Regions from separate parts of the Streptomyces sp. R818 genome, predicted to be linked through region 3. Evidence: predicted binding sites of a transcription regulator. Region 3 holds the regulator's gene; each other region holds the start of a gene.

What was found. Region 3 encodes HspR, which represses chaperone genes until heat shock. Its sites were predicted from a motif close to TTGAGNNNNNNNNNCTCAA; they were not measured.
Region 1: the regulator HspR is predicted to act here: its motif matches at 2,777-2,795, upstream of lon (endopeptidase La).
Region 2: the regulator HspR is predicted to act here: its motif matches at 2,170-2,188, upstream of dnaK (molecular chaperone DnaK).

Annotation. Positions count from the first base shown of each region.
Region 1 is NZ_JAOCNE010000001.1:505,893-510,094, reverse strand. It holds gene N5I75_RS02250 (response regulator transcription factor) at 1-314, opposite strand, end outside; gene N5I75_RS02245 (spermidine synthase family protein) at 410-1,096, opposite strand; gene N5I75_RS02240 (rhomboid-like protein) at 1,244-2,068, shown strand; gene N5I75_RS02235 (GNAT family N-acetyltransferase) at 1,993-2,655, opposite strand; gene lon (endopeptidase La) at 2,818-4,202, shown strand, end outside.
Region 2 is NZ_JAOCNE010000011.1:121,113-125,314, reverse strand. It holds gene N5I75_RS25390 (helix-turn-helix domain-containing protein) at 1-172, shown strand, start outside; gene dnaK (molecular chaperone DnaK) at 185-2,104, opposite strand; gene N5I75_RS25380 (OsmC family protein) at 2,215-2,640, opposite strand; gene N5I75_RS25375 (DUF6345 domain-containing protein) at 2,865-4,202, shown strand, end outside.
Region 3 is NZ_JAOCNE010000012.1:440,246-444,447, reverse strand. It holds gene N5I75_RS28415 (DUF2207 family protein) at 1-84, shown strand, start outside; gene N5I75_RS28410 (fibronectin type III domain-containing protein) at 183-2,129, shown strand; gene N5I75_RS28405 (heat shock protein transcriptional repressor HspR) at 2,319-2,771, opposite strand; gene dnaJ (molecular chaperone DnaJ) at 2,777-3,967, opposite strand; gene grpE (nucleotide exchange factor GrpE) at 4,028-4,202, opposite strand, start outside.

The DNA of each region.
Region 1 (4,202 bases), on a different contig from region 3:
AGCATGTCCGTCTCGTCGTCCCGCGCGGTCAGCATCATGACCGGCACCGGCCGCTGCGCCTGCACGCGGCGGCAGACCTCGAGCCCGTCGAAGCCGGGCAGCATGATGTCGAGGATCAGCAGATCGGGCTGCCAGGCCTCCGCCGTGTCGACCGCCGAGGGGCCGTCCTGTGCGGTTTGCACGAGGAATCCCTCGGCCCGTAGCCGGGCGGCGATGGCGTCCACGATCGTGGGGTCGTCCTCGACGACCAGGACCCGGCGCTGGGCGCCCGGGGTCGCCGTGCTGCCGTTGTGGGAGGTGTGTGTCTGCTCCATCGCCCGCCCCTGAGTGCGCGCACCGTCCTGGCGCGCTTGACGCTTGAATGATCTGGGTTTCGGACGTCAGCGTACGGGGAGTTACCGCCGGTCGGCTACGCGGCCCGTACTGCGAGGTGCACCACGTCGGGTACGCCCCGGACAACGGGGATCTCTTCGGTGCGGACCGCCCGGAATCCGGCATTCCGCAAGGTTCCTTCGAAATTTGCGGACGGCTGTGCGGACCAGACGGCGAGCACGCCGCCGGGGTTGAGCCGGGCCCGGCAGGCCGCGAGTCCGGCGGGGGAGTAGAGGCTGCCGTTGTCCTCGGTGACGGTCCAGTCCGGGCCGTTGTCGATGTCCAGGCAGAGCGCGTCGTAGGGGGCGGGCGCCTCGTGCAGGTGCCGTACGAGGTCGGCCTCGACGATCTCCGTACGGGGGTCGGCGAGCGCCTCGGCGGAGAGCGGCCGGAGCGCTCCCTCGCGGTGCCAGTCGATGACCGCCCGCTCGCGCTCGATCACGGTGATGCGGCCCCAGCGGGGCTGTGCGGCGGCGCGGGCCAGGGAGAACCCGACGCCGAGTCCGCCGATGAGCAGGCTCGGGGCGGGGCGCTCGGGCGGCAGGGCGGCGAGCGCCGCGTCGACGAGGAGCCGCTCGGAGCGGCCGTCGGAGGTGTCCATCAGGAAGGTGCCGTTGGCGATGATCTGGAGCAGGTCGCCGTGGCGGCGCAGCACGACCTCCCCGTACGGGCCCGTACGGCGGTCCAGGACAGTGGGCTGTTCCGTGAGAATGCTGTCGGACATGTGGTCATTCTGGCGGGCCGCGATGGAGGGGAGTTCCGGGACAGGAGAGGAAAGGCGCGACCGGTGCGGACGCGAGCGAAGTCCATGAGGTTGCTGTGAAACCAGTCACATTTGAGGCCGTGGTGAAATCCGTAACGGGCGATAAGGGTGTCTCGCGTGAAACCGGGCGCGACAGCCGGCGACGGGACGACGCCCGTCGCCGAGACGCGGCCCCGGCCTGCGCTGATCGGTGTCCCGGCGCAGCCGGGACCGCCCGCCGCCGAGACCGCGCCGCGGCGCCCCGCGACGCGCCGCCGCCGGCTCCTGCGCCTGCTGCCGACCCCCACCGGCACGCCGTTCACCTTCACGTACCGCTCATCCTCGTCGGCACGTCGCTCTTCACGGAGTTCGCCGACCCGGACACGGTCGCCGGGCGCTCCGGGCGTCCAGCACCGATGTCACTCATCTTGCTCAGTCGCCGGTGCTCGGCTGACGGCCAGCGCGCTGTGGATCGTCGGGCATCGCCTCACCGTTCATGTCGCGTTCGTGGTCGTGCTGACCGCCCTCGAACGGCGCACGGGCGGCCTGCGCACCGCCGCCGTCTTCGTGCTCGGCCACGTCCTCGCCACCCTGGCCACCGAGGTCCCCGTCGGCCTGTCGGTGATGGTGGGCCACCTGCCCCACACGTCCCTGCACCGGCTCGACTACGGCGTCAGCTTCGGCCTCGCCGCCAGCATCGGGGCGCTCGCCGGGCTGCTCACGCCCTGGCCGCGCTACGCGGTGCTCCTCGTCTTCGGCGCGATGCTCGTCGGCGACCTGCTCTCGTTCAGCGACCCGATGACGAGCTGGGGCCACCTCTTCGCCCTGGCGGCCGGGATCGCCACCTGGCCACTGCTGCGCCGCCGCCGGAACCGCCGTCAGTCGGCGGCCTGCGCGCCCCCATGCTTCGCGTTGGTCAGCGGCGCGACGATGCGCCAGCCCACCGACTCGTAGAGCAGGCGCCCCTCCGGCGTGCACGCCAGGACCGCGCGGGTGGCGCCCTGGGCGTGGGCCGCCGCGTGCAGGACGCCCATGATCACGGTGCCGAGGCCCTTGCGGCGGTGGTGCTCGGAGGTCTCGATCTGGTCGACGGTCGCGCTCGCGCCGACGGGGGCGACCTGGCCCCGCGCGGCGAAGCCGCCGTCCGCGTCGGTGAGCAGCGCGCGCGTGACGCCGCCGCGGTTCCAGGTGTGCAGGCGGTACCCGGCGGGGGCGGTGGGCGCGCTGGTGGAGGTGAGGTCCTTCGTCATCAGGAAGTCGCCCGAGCCGTACGGCTCCCACGCGGGGCCGAGCCAGGGCAGGACGCGCTCCGGGTCGGCGAAGACTTTGAGGTGCCATGCGCGCGCGTGCGTCGACTCGGCGACCTTGCGCACGTCGTCCTCGCGGACGGCGTCGTTGACAGCGCCGATCACATGCCGGCCCGGCTGCTCCACCAGGCCCACATGGACCGTGTAGCCCCAGGGCTCGGTGAGCGGGGCGGAGGCGCCGCGGCTGACGACCCAGCCGTCGACCCAGTCCCGTACGTGATCGACGGCTGCCATGCGTTACCCCCTGTAATGGTTCCTCTTGACTTCCGCACCTTACTTACGTCGTTTTCCCTGGCGGCAGGGGCGATCGCTGAGAGCGAACACATACCGGGGAACATCCGGAGGCACCCAAGCATTGAGTCCACATAGCTCAACTTGAATGCCGAAGGGGAGATCATGGCTTCGACGTCCACACCGCTCACCTTGCCCGTGCTGCCGCTCGACGACGAGGTCGTGCTGCCCGGCATGGTCGTGCCCCTGGACCTGAACGACACGGACGTACGCGCCGCCGTGGAGGCCGCCCAGGCCGCCGCGCGCTCCGACGGCGACAGCAAGCCGAAGGTGCTGCTTGTTCCGCGGATCGACGGCACGTACGCGAACACCGGCGTGCTCGGCACCGTCGAGCAGGTGGGCCGGCTCGCCGACGGCGACCCCGGCGCCCTGATCCGCGGCCGCGGCCGCGTGCGCATCGGCGCGGGCACCACCGGGCCCGGCGCCGCCCTGTGGGTGGAGGGCCTGACCGTCGCGGAAGAGGTGCCGCAGCCACTGCCCGGCGCCGTCGCCGAGCTGGTCAAGGAGTACAAGGCGCTCGCCACGAACTGGCTGAAGAAGCGCGGCGCCTGGCAGGTCGTGGACCGCGTCCAGCAGATCGACGACGTGTCCGCGCTCGCCGACAACTCCGGCTACTCGCCGTTCCTCACCACCGACCAGAAGATCGAACTCCTGGAGACCGCCGACCCGGTCGCCCGCCTCAAGCTCGCCACCGAGCAGCTCCGCGAGCACCTCGCCGAGCAGGACGTCGCGGAGTCCATCGCCAAGGACGTCCAGGAAGGCGTCGACAAGCAGCAGCGCGAGTTCCTGCTGCGGCGCCAGCTGGACGCGGTCCGCAAGGAGCTGCGCGAGCTGAACGGCGAGGCCGAGGGCGAGGAGTCCGACGACTACCGCGCCCGCGTCGAGGCCGCCGACCTGCCCGAGAAGGTCCGCGAGGCCGCCCTCAAGGAGGTCGAGAAGCTGGAGCGGTCCAGCGACCAGTCCCCCGAGGGCTCGTGGATCCGCACCTGGCTCGACACGGTCCTCGAACTGCCGTGGAACGAGCACACCGAGGACGCCTACGACATCAAGGGCGCACAGCGGATCCTCGACGCCGAGCACGCGGGCCTCCAGGACGTGAAGGAGCGCATCACCGAGTACCTGGCCGTGCGCAAGCGGCGCAGTGACCGCGGGCTCGGGGTCGTCGGCGGCCGTCGCGGCGGTGCCGTGCTCGCCCTCGTCGGCCCGCCCGGCGTCGGCAAGACCTCGCTCGGCGAGTCCGTGGCGCACGCCATGGGCCGCAAGTTCGTCCGCGTCGCCCTCGGCGGCGTCCGCGACGAGGCGGAGATCCGCGGCCACCGCCGTACGTACGTGGGTGCCCTGCCGGGCCGCATCGTGCGGGCGATCAAGGAGGCCGGGTCGATGAACCCGGTGGTCCTGCTCGACGAGATCGACAAGGTCGGCTCCGACTTCCGCGGCGACCCGGCCGCGGCCCTGCTCGAAGTCCTCGACCCGGCGCAGAACCACACCTT
Region 2 (4,202 bases), on a different contig from region 3:
CATGGTCTACAGCGAGTACGTCACCGGGGCCCTGTACCTCGACTCGCGGGACGAGGTGGGCACGCACCTGGAGGTCCTGGACCACCTGGTGGCGCAGGCGGCGAGCGCGGAGCGGACCCTTGAGCTGATGGCGCAGTGGCGGGAGAGGCTGGGCTCCGCCGACCAGGACTGAGGCCCGCGGGGTTTACGAGGATTCGCTCCTGTCACCCTTCGCGCTCTTGTCGCCCCTCGCGCTCCTGTCGCCTTCCCCGCTCTTGTCGCCCTCCCCGCTCTTCTCGTCGTCCACGATCTCGGCGTCCACGACGTCCTCACGGGGCGCGTCCTCCGGAGGCTGCTGCTGCCCGCCGCTCTGCGCGTCCTGGTACATCGCCTGCCCCACCTTCTGGCTGACGGTGGCCAGCTTCCGTACGCCTTCGCGCAGGGCGTGCGTGTCCGGCGGGTCGGCGGCGAGCGTCGTCTTCAACTCCGCCACCGCCGCCTCCACTTCGGCGCGGATGCCGGACGGGACGCGCTCCTCGTTCTCCCGCAGGAACCGCTCCGTCTGGTAGACGAGCTGCTCCGCCTCGTTGCGCGCCTCGGCGGCCTCGCGGCGGGTGCGGTCCTCCTCGGCGTGGGCCTCGGCCTCGCGCATCATGCGGTCGATCTCGTCCTTGGGCAGGGCGGAGCCGCCGGTCACCGTCATCTTCTGCTCGCGCCCGGTCGCCATGTCCTTCGCCGACACGTGCATGATCCCGTCGGCGTCGATGTCGAAGGTGACCTCGATCTGCGGGACGCCGCGCGGCGCGGGCGGCAGGCCCGTCAGGTCGAAGACGCCGAGCTTCTTGTTGTAGGCGGCGATGTCCCGCTCGCCCTGGAAGACCTGGATGCCGACGGACGGCTGGTTGTCGGTGGCGGTGGTGAAGGTCTCCGAACGCCGCGTCGGGATCGTCGTGTTGCGTTCGATGAGCTTCGTCATGACGCCGCCCTTGGTCTCGATGCCGAGGGACAGCGGCGTCACGTCGAGCAGCAGGACGTCCTTGACGTCGCCGCGGATGACACCCGCCTGGAGGGCCGCGCCCATCGCGACCACCTCGTCGGGGTTGACGCCCTTGTGCGGGTCCTTGCCGGTCAGCTCCCGTACGAGGTCGGTGACGGCCGGCATCCGGGTGGAGCCGCCGACGAGGATGACGTGGTCGACGGCCGACAGGTCCACGCCCGCGTCCTTCACGGCCTGGTGGAACGGCTTCTTGCAGCGGTCGAGGAGGTCGGCGGTCAGTTCCTGGAACTGGGCGCGTGTCAGCTTCTCGTCGAGGTGCAGGGGGCCCTGCGCGGACGCGGTGATGTAGGGCAGGTTCACCGTCGTCTCGCTCGACGACGACAGCTCGATCTTCGCCTTCTCCGCCGCCTCGCGCAGCCGCTGGACAGCCATCTTGTCGGCGGCGAGGTCGATGCCGTTCCCGTTCCTGAACTGCTTGACCAAGTGGTCGACGACGCGCTGGTCCCAGTCGTCGCCGCCGAGCCGGGTGTCGCCGTTGGTGGCCTTGACCTCGATGACGCCGTCGCCGATCTCCAACAGGGAGACGTCGAAGGTGCCGCCGCCCAGGTCGAAGACGAGGACGGTCTGCTCCTCACCCTTGTCGAGCCCGTACGCGAGGGCGGCGGCCGTCGGCTCGTTGATGATCCGCAGCACCTTCAGGCCCGCGATCTCGCCGGCCTCCTTCGTGGCCTGGCGCTGCGCGTCGTCGAAGTAGGCGGGCACGGTGATGACGGCGTCGGTGACGTCCTCGCCGAGGTAGGACTCGGCGTCGCGCTTGAGCTTCTGCAGGACGCGGGCGGACAGCTCCTGCGCGCTGTAGCGGGCCCCGTCGATGGAGCCGCTGTCGGGAAAGTGCCAGCTCCCGTCGCCCATGTGGCGTTTGACGGAGCGCGCCGTGCGCTCGACGTTGGTGACGGCCTGCCGCTTCGCGACCTCGCCGACCAGCACCTCTTTGTTCTTGGCGAAGGCGACGACCGAAGGGGTGGTGCGCGCGCCCTCCGCGTTGGCTACGACAGTGGGCTCACCGCCCTCCAGTACGGCCACCACCGAGTTCGTCGTACCGAGATCGATCCCGACCGCACGCGCCATGACGCGTCCCCTCTCGCAGCTCGCATCCCGTAGAAGCAGGCCCGCTCAGTCATCAAGCACAAATCTTGAGCGGGCCCGCGTCAAGGGGACGAGCGTCAACGGCCCCGCGGTCAGGCCAGCTTGGCCGTCAGCGTGATCTCCGTACCGGAGAGCGCCTGGCTCACCGGGCAGTTCTTCTTGGCGTCCTCGGCGGCCGCGGCGAAGCCCTGTTCGTCGAGGCCCGGGACGGTGCCCTCGACGGTGAGGTGGATGCCCTTGATGCCCTCGCCGGGCTGGAACGTCACGTCCGCGGAGGTGGTCAGCCTGGTGGGCGGGGTGCCCGCGCCGGCCAGGCCGTGCGAGAGCGCCATCGAGAAGCAGGACGAGTGGGCGGCCGCGATCAGCTCCTCCGGGCTCGTCTTGCCGCCTGCCTGCTCGGCGCGCGAGGGCCACGACACCGGCTGCTCGCCGATGCCGGAGGAGTCGAAGGTGACGACGCCGTTGCCCTCGAGCAGGTTGCCTTCCCACACGGTGTGTGCGGAGCGCGTGGTTGCCACGTTGTTTCCCTTCCGTACGGCCCCTGGACGGGACCGTTCCCGATTGGCTCTGGTCTCTTCGGCCCCTATCCGACCACATCCGCCCCTGCTGTACGGGGAAGACCGCGCCACCGGCCGATCACCGTCCATTGGCCGGAATACGCGCTGGGCAAACCGGCACGACGGTGACACTTTGGCCCACCCGACCAGGGGGATCCTCACGGGGTTTCGCAGGGGGTTCAGCCATGCGCATGATCTATTCGGAGCGCGGCCCGTCACCGCTGGAGACCGGGAAGCCCGGCGCGGCCGACCGCGACTCGACGTTCGGCTGGTGGGGTGCGTTCAGCATCCAGAAGTTCGTGAACCAGAACCCGCTCTCGCACACGCACGAGGACGCCACGGGCTGGCTGGCGTACCTCCAGCAGTTCTACGACCGCAACTTCTGGTTCGCGGACGCGGGCGCGCAGGTGTGGGCGTACGAGGAGACGTACGACAACTGGCAGGACCGGTACGGGATGGACGCCGTCGTCGCCGTGTACCACTCGGGCCACGGCGGCATGGACGGCAACGGGGTGTTCTTCGCGCCGCTCGGCGCGAAGTGGGACAACCGCTCGGACGCGGTCTCCAACCGGATGGCGTTCGGCGACGAACGCGCCAACTACGTGTTCTGGTCGACGTGCAACTCGCTGCGCGTCCTCGACGGGCACTCCCCGATCCGTACGTGGGCCGGGCCCAACCTCGGCTCCCGGATGATCTTCGGGTTCGAGACGACGAGCATCGACAGCGGCGACTACGGAAAGAAGTTCTGGGAGAAGTGGCGCGCCGGGCAGACGTACTGCGACGCGTGGCTCAACGCGAGCTGGGACATCTACCACGGGCAGGCCCCGTCCGTCGCCGCGACCGGCGCCACGCAGGCCGAGGCGACCAACCGCCTGAACCAGGAGCGGAACTTCTTCCGCGAGCACGTCTCCGACGCCTGGTACGCCTGGCGCTGGTACTACGCCCGCGAGGGGCTGCGCGACCCGATGACGCAGGCGCCGACGGAGCCGCAGATCGTGCAGCTCGCGCCGCGCGAGCCCGGCCAGGAGCTGACCCGCCTCGGGCAGCTCGCGCACTTCCCGCAGGCCGCGCTGCAAGAGGTGCACGTGGAGCGGCAGGGCGTGCTCAGCGCGAACTCGGGCGACAAGTACGTGTCGACGGCGCCGGGCGCGGTGCGCTGGGTGAAGCTGGCCGAGGCCAACCACCGCAACACCGAGCAGCTGCCGACCGACCGCGCGGTCGAGCTGGCCCGCGCCTTCGTCGAGCAGCACAGCGACGCGACGGGCGGCGCCGAGCTGGTCGTCGAGGGCGTGCACGACCTGATGCAGAACAGCGGCAAGAAGGACGGCTCGCAGATCGGCGAGCCGGTGTCGCTGCAGACGCACGTCACGTTCCGGCAGGTCTTCGGCGGCATACCGGTGATCACGCCGGGCCGCGGCGAGTTCCGCGTGGCCCTGGACAACGACGGCACCGTGGTCCAGGCGACCCTGTCGACGCGGCAGCCGACCGGCGAGACGCGCACCCCGAGTTCGGCGGTCGCCCCG
Region 3 (4,202 bases):
TCCGGTGGCAGCTCCAGCGGCGGAGGCTCCGGAGGCGGCGGCGTCGGCGGCGGCACGGGCGGAGGAGGCGGCGGCTCCTGGTGAGGCTCGGGGCGGGGCCGACGCCTGGCTCCGCCCCGCCCCGCCCCGGCTCTGAGGCCGAGCCGTACAACCCCACCCGCCCCTCACGTGTCTTGATCGTCATGACACCCGCCAGACCCATCGGCGCCGCCGCCCTCGTGGCCGCCACCACCGGCGCCCTGCTGTGCGCCACCGCCCCGGCCGCCGACGCCGCGACGCCCACGTGCGCCTCCCCCGTCTTCAAGCGGGAGCTCTTCGCCAACACCACGTTCTCCGGCACGCCGAAGAGGACGGACTGCGACTCGCTGATCGACCAGAACTGGCGCACCGGCGCCCCGGCCGCCGGGCTGCCCGCCAACAAGTTCGGCGTGCGCTGGACCGTGACCCGGGACTTCGGCTCGGGCGGACCCTTCACGTTCAGCGCGGCCACCCGTGACGGGATCCGGGTGTACGTCGACGGCGTGCTGAAGATCGACGTGTGGAAGGACGTGTCCGCGACCCAGAGCAGGACCGTCAACCTCACCATCCCGGCGGGCAGGCACACCCTGCGCGTCAACTACGTCAACTGGACCGGGTACGCCAACGTCAAGTTCGGCTACACGCCCCGCACCTCGGCCTCCGTCGACAAGACCGCGCCGCGCACGCCCGCCGAGCCGACCGCCTCGTACAGCACGAGCACTGCGAGGACGACGGTGCGCTGGGCGAAGAACGTCGAGATGGATCTCGGCGGGTACCGCGTCTACCGGCGCGCCGCCTCCGCCACCGCCTGGACGAACATCAGCGGCACCGTGACCGGCACCTCCTACACCGACAGTCCGCCCGCCGACGGAGGCCGCTGGTACTACCGCGTCCGCGCCGTCGACAAGGCCCGCAACCTCTCCGGCGCCACCGCCGAGCAGGCCGTGACCAGCGTCGACAAGACCGCGCCGAGCGTCCCCGCCGGGCTGACGGCGACCCGCGTCGAGGGCGGCGTCCGGGTGCAGTGGGGAGCCGCCGCGGGCGCCACCTCGTACCGCGTGCTGCGTTCGGCCACCGCCGACGGCTCGTACGCCGCCGTGTCCGGGTGGCTGGACGACACGTCCTTCCGCGACACGCCGTCGTTCGAGACGACGCGCCGCTGGTACTACCAGGTCGTCGCCCGCGACGCGGCGGGCAACGTGTCCGCGCCGTCCGCGAGCGCCGACACCGGCGTCCCCGACGAGACCCCGCCCGCCCGGGTCCAGGGCGTCACGGCGGAGGCCACCACGGCGGGCACCAACCTGCGCTGGGAGACGAGTTCGCCCGACACCGCGCACTACGAGGTCTGGGTCTCGACCCCCGAGGGCCCCGACCCGTCCGGCCCGCGCCTCGTCCTCGGCACGTCCTACCTCGACGACTCGGCCGCCATCGGCGTCCCCACCTCGTACCGGGTCTACGCGATCGACGCGGCCGGGAACATCTCCCCGGTCTCGGAGACGGTCTCGGCGACCCGCCCGAAGGCTTCGCCGGTGGCGGCACCGACCGATGTGACCGTCACGCCCAAGGACAGCGCCACGCGCTTGTCGTGGTCCGTGGGAGAGCACCAGGCCTACCGCGTGTACCGGCGTACGGACCCCAACGGCGCCTGGACGCTCCTCGACGGTCAGCACACCTCCCTGGTCTTCGACGACACCACGGCGCCCGCCGGAAAGTCCTGGTACTACGTCTCCGGTGTCGACTACGGCGGCATCGAAACCGCTCCGTCCGCCATCGGCGCCGTCGACCGCCTCACCCCGGCCACGCCGGACGTCATGGCAGCGCCGACGCTGTCCCTGTCCGCCCCGTTCACGGAGTGCACCACCAACGACTGCGTCGGCCACGGATACGGGCAGAACGTCACCGTCACGGCGACACCGACGCCGCAGCCGGGACATGTCGCGGGCGGCTACCGCTGGCGGGTCGTGGGCCCGGGCGGGTTCGTACGGACCTCGACGGAGCCCACGCTGACGTGGCGACCGTCCTCGATCGGTACGTACAGCGTGGTCGTCGAGGTGGCCGACGCGTACGGCCGCTACGGGTGGCCCGAGCAGATCGACTTCAAGGTCGGCTGACGCCCGACCCACGCGATGCGGCCCGGCGCAATTCGCTCGCGCGCCGGGCCGCCCCTCGCTCTCCCACCGCCGAGTGCCCCCACGCATCCACCCCATGCCTGGGAAACGGCCCGCATCCGGTGGAACGCGCGAAAGGGGCCCGGAGTCGGTTCTCGACTCCGGGCCCCTTTCACTGTTCCGAGCGGAGCGCTACTGCTCCTGCGACCGCTTGGGCCGCCACACCACCAGCGCGCTGGTCTGCTGGACCTCCTGGTACGGGACCAGGTCGCGGCGGTACGAGGCGTGGACCGCCGCCTCGCGCTGCTGCATGGCCGCCGCCGCGCCGTCCACCGCGGCGGAGAGTTCCGCCACCCGGGACTGGAGCGCGGCGACCTGGTTCTCCAGCTCGATGATGCGCTTGATACCGGCGAGGTTGATGCCCTCGTCCTGCGACAACTGCTGGACGGTGCGCAGCAGTTCGATGTCGCGGGCCGAGTAGCGGCGGCCGCGCCCGGCCGTGCGGCCGGGGGAGACCAGGCCGAGACGGTCGTACTGGCGCAGCGTCTGCGGGTGGAGGCCGGAAAGCTGGGCCGCCACCGAGATGACGTACACCGGTGTCTCTTCGGTGAGTTCGTACGGGTTGCTGCGACGCCGGCCGTCCATCTCGCTCAAGCTCCCTTCGCGGCCTGGAACAGTTCTGCCCGCACATCGGTCTCCTCAGTCGCCTTGCGGAACGACTCGAGGGCCGAGCGGGCCTCGTCGGAAAGGTCCTGCTCCTGGGGGACGGCCACCTCGACCGTCACCAGGAGGTCCCCGCGCGTGCCGTCCTTGCGGACGGCGCCCTTGCCGCGGGCCCGCATCGTCCGCCCGTTCGGCGTGCCCGCGGGCAGCTTCAGGGTGACGGCGGGGCCGCCGAGGGTCGGCACCTTGACCTCGCCGCCGAGCGTCGCCTCGGTGAACGTGACGGGCACGGTCACCGTGAGGTTGTCGCCCTTGCGGCCGAAGACGGGGTGCGCGGCGACGTGGACGACCACGTAGAGGTCGCCCGCGGGGCCGCCCCGCTCGCCCGGCGCGCCCTTGCCGCGGAGGCGGATGCGCTGGCCGTCGGAGACCCCGGCGGGGATGCGGACCTGCATCGTGCGGGAGGACTTGGCGCGGCCCGATCCCTTGCAGACCTCGCAGGGGGTCTCGGCGATGAGGCCGCGCCCCTTGCAGTCCACGCACGGGTCGGTGAGGGAGAAGCCGCCACCGCCGCCCCGCGAGACCTGCCCGGTGCCGACGCAGGTCGGGCACACGCGGGGCGTGCCGTTCTTGTCGCCGGTGCCGGAGCACGCCTTGCAGGGGGACTGGGACGACATGCGCAGCGGAACCGTCGCGCCGTCCACCGCCTCGGTGAAGCTCAGCGACACCTCGGACTCGATGTCCTGGCCCCGGCGCGGCTGGGTGCGGGTGCCCGCACCGCCGCCGCCCCGGTTGAACAGGCCGCCGAAGACGTCGCCGATGCCGCCGCCGAAACCGCCGGAGCCGCCCTGGCCCTGGGCGCCGCCGCCGAAGAGGTCGCCCAGGTCGAAGTTGAACGATCCGCCACCGCCGGCGCCCGGCCCCGGACGGAATCCGCCGTTGCCGAACAGGGTGCGCGCCTCGTCGTACTCCTTGCGCTTCTTGGGGTCCCCGAGGACGTCGTTCGCCTCGGAGATCTCCTTGAAGCGCTCCTCCGCCTTCTCGTTGCCCTTGTTGGCGTCGGGGTGGTTCTCCCGGGCGAGCTTGCGGTACGCCTTCTTGATCTCGGCGTCGGTGGCGTCCTTGGGGACGCCGAGGACCTTGTAGTAGTCCTTCTCGATGAAGTCCTTGGTACTCATCGGCCTCGACGTCCCTCCTCACTCACATCAGTACGTGCTGCACTTGCTTCGCGGATCACGTCAGCCCTCGTCCGGGCCACCGGTCTCCTTCTCGGCGTCCGCCTCGGGGGCGTCGGCCGTCTCGGAGCCGCCGGACGAGCCCGGCTGCGGCTCGGCCACGGCCACCCGCGCGGGGCGGATGGTGCGCTCGCCGATCCGGTAGCCCGGCTGCAGGATCGCCACGCAGGTCGTCTCG